One region of the Tatumella sp. JGM94 genome, then DNA from elsewhere that is predicted to be linked to it. Evidence: predicted binding sites of a transcription regulator. Region 1 holds the regulator's gene; each other region holds the start of a gene.
The links. The regulator CRP, encoded in region 1, controls carbon source genes, mostly activating them, when cyclic AMP is high. The targets are predictions, from matches to a motif close to ATGTGANNNNNNTCACAT.
Positions count from the first base shown of each region.

Region 2: aaeR (HTH-type transcriptional activator AaeR) is a predicted target of CRP. The motif match lies at 825-842, and genes of this name have one in related genera.
Region 3: JK216_RS00630 (sugar transporter) is a predicted target of CRP. The motif match lies at 1,241-1,258, and genes of this name have one in related genera.

Region 1 covers NZ_JAERJN010000004.1:15,389-17,662, reverse strand. The annotation lists gene JK216_RS04025 (YccS/YhfK family putative transporter) at 1-996, opposite strand, end outside; gene crp (cAMP-activated global transcriptional regulator CRP) at 1,068-1,700, opposite strand; gene JK216_RS04015 (OsmC family protein) at 2,002-2,274, shown strand, end outside.
Region 2 covers NZ_JAERJN010000009.1:105,255-107,528, forward strand. The annotation lists gene aaeA (p-hydroxybenzoic acid efflux pump subunit AaeA) at 1-405, opposite strand, end outside; gene aaeX (p-hydroxybenzoic acid efflux pump operon protein AaeX) at 413-616, opposite strand; gene aaeR (HTH-type transcriptional activator AaeR) at 860-1,780, shown strand; gene tldD (metalloprotease TldD) at 1,832-2,274, opposite strand, start outside.
Region 3 covers NZ_JAERJN010000001.1:132,605-134,878, forward strand. The annotation lists gene JK216_RS00620 (MFS transporter) at 1-424, shown strand, start outside; gene JK216_RS00625 (cytochrome b) at 608-1,168, shown strand; gene JK216_RS00630 (sugar transporter) at 1,282-2,274, shown strand, end outside.

The DNA.
Region 1 (2,274 bases):
TGGTTTCCTTGTTTGCAGTACTGTTGCAATTTTACTGAAATGGTACAGATAGAACTGGCCGACAGGGTTATCAGGGTACTGGCGGACGATATTCTGTAATTCTGACAGAGACTCACGCATCGAAAAGTCCGCCGGAATCTGGTGATAAAGGATATTATCGGCGGTCTTGCGCAGTTGTCCGGCAACCAGATTAGCGGTGCGTTTGATAATTTCTCCCGACTGACTTTTCTGTACCAGATCTCTGACATCCTCACTCTGGCTGAGAGTCACTGAAATATGCTCCTGCAGGTCTTCTGCCATCATAAAGGTACGGATCAGGTATTTTTCACGGCTGTTTTTTTCCGCGGAAAGCATATGGATTTGCTGATAGGCGGTGGTGATTAAATCGACGACTTTCTGCTGGTAATTCAGTAATGCGGGTAATGATTTATCATAATCACTGCTGCTGAGCAGAGTATATTTTTCCTCGCAATATTTCGCCAGAGCGCGGTATAACAGGCTGAGTGTTTCACGCAGCGGCTGATCCTTAGACAGCCTGAACCAGTACCAGTTAAACAGTCCGTACCATAAAGTACCGCAGCCATAGAGCAAAGGGGGGCCCCACAGGGGCATTCGTCCGACCAGGCTCAGCGTAAATGTCATGGCGATCAGGGACCCCGGTAGCAGACGTCCATGCAACGGGCTTATTTCACCGCATACTCCGATTAATAATGGAAGCGCACCGACAATAAACGGTAACGGGACATTACGCAGCAGCAGCCACTGTAGTAAGAAACTACTGAGCGCAAACAGAGTACCGCCGATAACAATTCGCTTAAAAAAATGGCGATGCGGGGTATCCAGTCCGGCGATATTGCAGCAGGCTGGTACCAGAGAAAACAGCAGACCTTTCTGCAGATCGCCGGCCAGCCATCCGGCGGCGACAGGAAGACACAGGATAAGTGTCTGGCGCAAGGCATAGTTAACTTCAGGGTGATAAACAATTCTGCGCCACATCAGATACAACCGCAGGTCAATAATAAACAAGACACGGCAGTCACCTGCCGTGCAGCGGACAGTATGATCCGTTAACGGGTACCGTAGACGACGATGGTTTTCCCGTGGGCTGAAATCAGGTTCTGATCTTCCAGCATTTTCAGGATCCGGCCGACGGTTTCGCGGGAACAACCGACGATTTGGCCGATCTCCTGACGGGTAATTTTGATCTGCATTCCGTCAGGATGAGTCATTGCATCGGGCTGACGTGCCAGGTTAAGCAGGGTCTGGGCAATGCGTCCGGTAACGTCAAGAAAGGCCAGATTACCGACTTTTTCCGACGTTACCTGTAAACGGCGTGCCATCTGTGATGATAAGCGCATCAGAATTTCGGGATTCACCTGAATAAGCTGACGGAATTTCTTGTAAGAAATCTCCGCAACCTCACAGGCAACTTTGGCGCGCACCCAGGCAGTACGTTCCTGGCCTTCCTCAAATAATCCCAGTTCTCCAATAAAATCGCCCTGATTCAGATAAGAGAGGATCATCTCTTTTCCTTCTTCATCTTTAATCAGAACAGCAACGGAGCCTTTCACTATATAATAGAGAGTTTCCGCTTTTTCACCCTGATGGATCAGGGTGCTTTTGGAGGGATATTTGTGAATATGACAATGGGACAGGAACCATTCTAATGTAGGGTCTGTTTGTGGTTTACCAAGAACCATTCTCTTGTATCCTTCTGTTGTAATCGTGCCGGAAACACAGGGGGTAAGATCCTGTGGGGCTTTGAAATCATAGGGCTTTTTTGTCTGACATTCGCGGTGACCCAGTGACACTTACTCTGGTGAAGACGACCGTTTTGCCATGGTTGTAATCGGGTAAAAATTATCTACCCCTCTGTTTGTAGCATACCCTGAGGAAACTGTCTCCTGTTGTATTGTCTGGCCCGGGTCATTGCCCGCAGATTGCCGTTTATCCTGTGAAGGAGTAATCTGACAGATATTTAATAAACTGAGAGTAAGAACAATGCAGGCACGCGTAAAATGGGTTGAAGGGTTGAGTTTTATCGGGGAATCAGCCTCGGGACATCAGGTCCTTATGGATGGTAATGCCGGTGACAAAGCTCCCAGCCCGATGGAAATGGTTTTGATGGCTACCGGAAGCTGTAGTGCCATTGACGTGGTGTCTATTTTGCAGAAAGGCCGTCATGATGTGACAGACTGTGAAGTTAAACTGACATCGCAGCGTCGCGAAGAAGCGCCGCGTCTGTTTACCCATATTAATCTTCACTTTATTGTC
Region 2 (2,274 bases), on a different contig from region 1:
CTCACTGGTCTGCAGATCATTATTCGCCTGCTCTACGGCTTCTTTAGACAGCGCCAGAGTCCCTATTTTATTGCGTCGTGCGGCCTCACGGCGTTTTTCACTGACCACGGCCTGGTAGTAATCCACATTCGCCTGAGCTTCATCTAAGGCTTCCTGAAAGCGCGGACGGTCAACGATAAATAGCGTATCACCTTTTTTCACAAACTGGTTATCACGCACATTAACATCCGTAATCAGGCCGGTGACATCGGGTGAAATCGCCACCACGTCTGCCGCAAACTTAGCATCTCTGGTCCAGGGGGATTCGGTGTAATAAACCCATGCCCTGAAGACAATAATAATGGCAACAATCACCAGAATCAGGGTTATCCCATAGCGTGCGATTTTTCTTATAAGCGTTTTCACTGAAACCTCAGACCATTAAACTGGAGACAAAATAAAAGACACAGCAATACAGCGCTGTGTTAAAAAGAGAAGGATGCCAGACAAGATCATAGATCCCGCTGGGTGTGAGGATCCTTTTCACTACCCAGAACAGCAGCAATGACAGGATCAGCTCGACAAAAATAGGCGGAAAAGATAGCCCAAAAACGACTAAAACCGGATGCACACTCATTTTAAATCCTTTGGAATAAATATCTTACACCCGGCCAACCAGTAACCGATAGTCGTTAACATCAGAGCAAACGTTGCCTGATGGCAGGTTAACCACAAGCCTGTGTCAGAACACATGGATTCGTATAATTTCAGAAGTTACGGTAAGCACATAAATTATCGACCGGATCTCATTATAGTAACGTGTCTGATAGTTAGTTTTCTACATTATGTGACATAAATCACTTTTAAGTCAGAGTTAATAATGGAACGGTTAAAAGGTATGTCAGTTTTTGCGAAGGTTGTCGACCTGGGGTCCTTCACAGCCGCGGCTCGTCAGCTCCGGCAAAGTGTTTCTTCAGTCAGCCAGACAATCGCGAAACTGGAAGATGACTTACAGGTTAAATTACTCAACCGTAGTACCCGCAGTATTGGTTTAACCGAAGCAGGCAGGATTTATTATCAGGGCTGCAAACGGATGCTAAACGAGGCATCGCAGGTCCATGAGCAAATTTATGCGTTTAATAACACGCCAATTGGTATGCTGCGTATCGGCAGTACCACTACCATGGCCCGGAACGTACTGTCACCGATGACAGCCAAACTGCTGAATGACTTCCCGGGACTGAGCGTTAATCTGATCACCGGTAACCCTTCTCCGGATTTGATTGCTCATGGGCTGGATTTAGTGATCAAAGCCGGCAAACTGGAGAATTCGGCTTTATTCTCACGACGGCTGGGAAGTATGCCAATGGTACTCTGTGCATCCGCACATTTTCCGGAACTGCGTAATTTACCGGCCAGCCCCGAAGAATTAGAACGTTTTGTCTGGCTGGAATACAGTGTTTCGCCTTATAACCAATTCAGGCTGATAGCCCCCGACGGTCATCACCTGAAGATGTCGCCGAAAGGACGGTTTGCGACCAATGATCCCCTGACGCTGATTGGCTGGCTGAAAGCCGGTTCGGGGATCGCTTATATGCCGCTGATGTGGGTACTTGATGAAATCAAACGCGGTGAAATTGAGATCCTGTATCCCCGGTATCAGTCGGAACCCCGTCCGGTTTATGCGCTGTTCACCGAACGGGACAAATTACCCCTGAAAGTACAGGTATGTATTGATTATCTGACAGAATACTTCCGGGAAATGGCAGTAAAGTATCAGGAATATCGTGCCAGACTCTGACCCGCATCACTTTATCAGCACTACGGGTCAGCCTCAGAGAGCAAACGCTGCTCAGGCGGTCCCGCCGACGGTCAGTTTATCCAGTTTCAATGTCGGTTGTCCTACGCCAACCGGTACGCTCTGCCCGTCTTTTCCGCAGACACCGACTCCTTTATCCAGCGCCAGGTCATTACCGACCATCGAAACCTGCTGCATCGCTTCGATACCGGAACCAATCAGGGTCGCCCCTTTGACAGGTGAAGTAATCTTTCCTTTTTCGATCAGGTACGTCTCAGAGGTCGAGAATACAAATTTACCGGAAGTAATATCTACCTGACCACCACCAAAGTTTGGCGCATACAGCCCGAATTCAACACTTTCAATAATATCCTGTGGCGTTGATTTCCCTGCCAGCATGTAAGTATTGGTCATCCGTGGCATCGGTAAATTCGCATAAGATTCACGGCGGCCGTTACCGGTCGGTGACACACCCATTAGCCTGGCATTCAGCTTAT
Region 3 (2,274 bases), on a different contig from region 1:
AATTTCGGTGGTTTACCTCGCCGGTTCATGGAGTTCTCCGAAAGCCGGTGCGATGAGCGTCCGGTTTGGCCGCGGCCCGGTATTTTTGTTTTCCGTCAGTCTGATGCTGGCCGGGGTGCTTGTCTCCCTGTTCTCCTCGGTCTGGCTGATCCTGCCGGGACTGCTGATGTTTACCGGCGGATTCTTTGCCGCCCACTCGATTGCCAGCAGCTGGATTGGGGTGCGGGCCCGGCGGGCCAAAGGCCAGGCGTCATCAATGTATCTGTTCTGCTATTACCTTGGTTCCAGTGTGGCCGGGACTTCCGGGGGGATTTTCTGGCGCCATTTTGGCTGGACAGGCGTTGTCGGGTTTATCTCGGTGCTGCTGATACTGGCATTATGCGTCGGTTATAAACTGATGAACCGCCTGCAACCTGCCCGCTAATTGCTTTTTACCGGTATCCGTGTGCGGATACCGGTACGCCTGCTGCTGTCACCTTACCTCCGATTGTATATATTCGTAAGAATATTTTAGCCTGATTGTAATAGTCTCTATACTTGCCACAACAGTCTCTGCCGGTAACAACCATCACTCGATGACCCGCGCCGATCCGTCACGGAGAACACCATGCCAGATTGTACATATACAACCTATCACCGCTGGCAGATCCGTCTGCACTGGCTGACATTAGTGCTGCTGATTATTGTTTACGGGACTATTGAACTGCGCGGGCTGGCAGTACGTGGTTCCTGGCAAGGTAAGATGGTGATAATGACCCATTTCAGTTGCGGTGTTCTGGTCTTTGCGGTGATTTGTCTGCGGCTGTTACTGCGCTTGCGCTATCCGGCCCCTCCGCCACTGTCACTGGCAAGACAATGGCAGCACCGTCTATCTTCTGCGGTACATCAGTTGTTATATCTGTTATTCCTGTCATTACCGGTGATGGGAGTCGCGTCGCGCTATCTGCGTGGCCAGCCGTGGCCGTTGTTTGGCATACTGATGCCGGTCACCACCCGCCCTGACCCCGGCCTCAGTCGTCAAATCATCCGCTGGCATGAAACCCTGGCAGATGCGGGCTACTGGCTGATTGGGTTACATGCGCTGGCCGCCATTATCCATCATTTTTTACTGCGGGATAACACTCTGCGCAGGATGCTGCCATCACGCAGAGTTCCGCCGCACCCATAAACATCTGCATTCTGTTTATCAGACTAATTAAAGGTTTAATCCTGTGTTCAAATTCGTCACAATACGCGAATAATGTGATTGAGATCACCTAACGCCAAGGAAAAAGCCTTTTTATGATAGCTGAATCTTCCTGCCAGCCAGAAGACCCGCAATATAACCCGCCAGGCTCACGTAAAGTAGCATGGTTAAGAGTGCTGCTGATGGCGGTGGCTGCCTTCATCTTCAATACCACCGAGTTTGTCCCCGTCGGGCTGTTGTCGGATATCGGTGCCAGTTTCAATATGAAAACGGCTGATGTAGGGATTATGCTGACCATCTATGCCTGGTGCGTCGCCTTGCTGTCATTACCGCTGATGCTGCTGACCCGCAATATCGAGCGCCGCTTTTTGCTGGTGATCCTGCTGGTACTGTTTACGGCCAGCCATCTGTTGTCAGCCTTCGCCTGGGATTTTAACGCACTGCTGGTCTCCAGGGTCGGTATTGCCATCACCCACGCTGTTTTCTGGTCGATCAACGCCTCACTGGCTATCCGGATTGCACCGCCGGGCAAGAAAACCCAGGCACTGAGTATGATTGCCACCGGTACAGCACTGGCAATGGTGTTAGGTGTTCCCCTTGGCCGGATTATTGGTCAGACTATGGGCTGGCGCTCCACCTTCGGTATTATCGCTATCTCATCACTGGTGCTGATGGTTATGCTGATAAAACTGTTGCCGAAATTACCAAGTGAACATACGGGTTCCCTGAGTAGCCTGCCGCTGCTGATGCGCCGCCCGGCGCTGATGAGCATGTATTTGCTGGTGACCCTGGTCGTCACCGCCCATTATACGGCTTACAGCTATATCGAACCGTTTATGCAACAGCTGGCACAACAGGGTGAAAACTTCACGACCCTGTTGTTATTACTGTTTGGCGCAGCCGGTATCTTTGGCAGTGTGCTGTTCTCGTCACTGGGTAAACACTTCCCTTCATCACTGTTAGCCGGTGCAATTACCGCGATTATGCTGTGTATGGGATTATTGCTGGTTACCGCCACCCACCCGGGCAGTATCATTACTGTGTGCATTGTCTGGGGGATCGCCATGATGCTGATTAACCTGTCGATG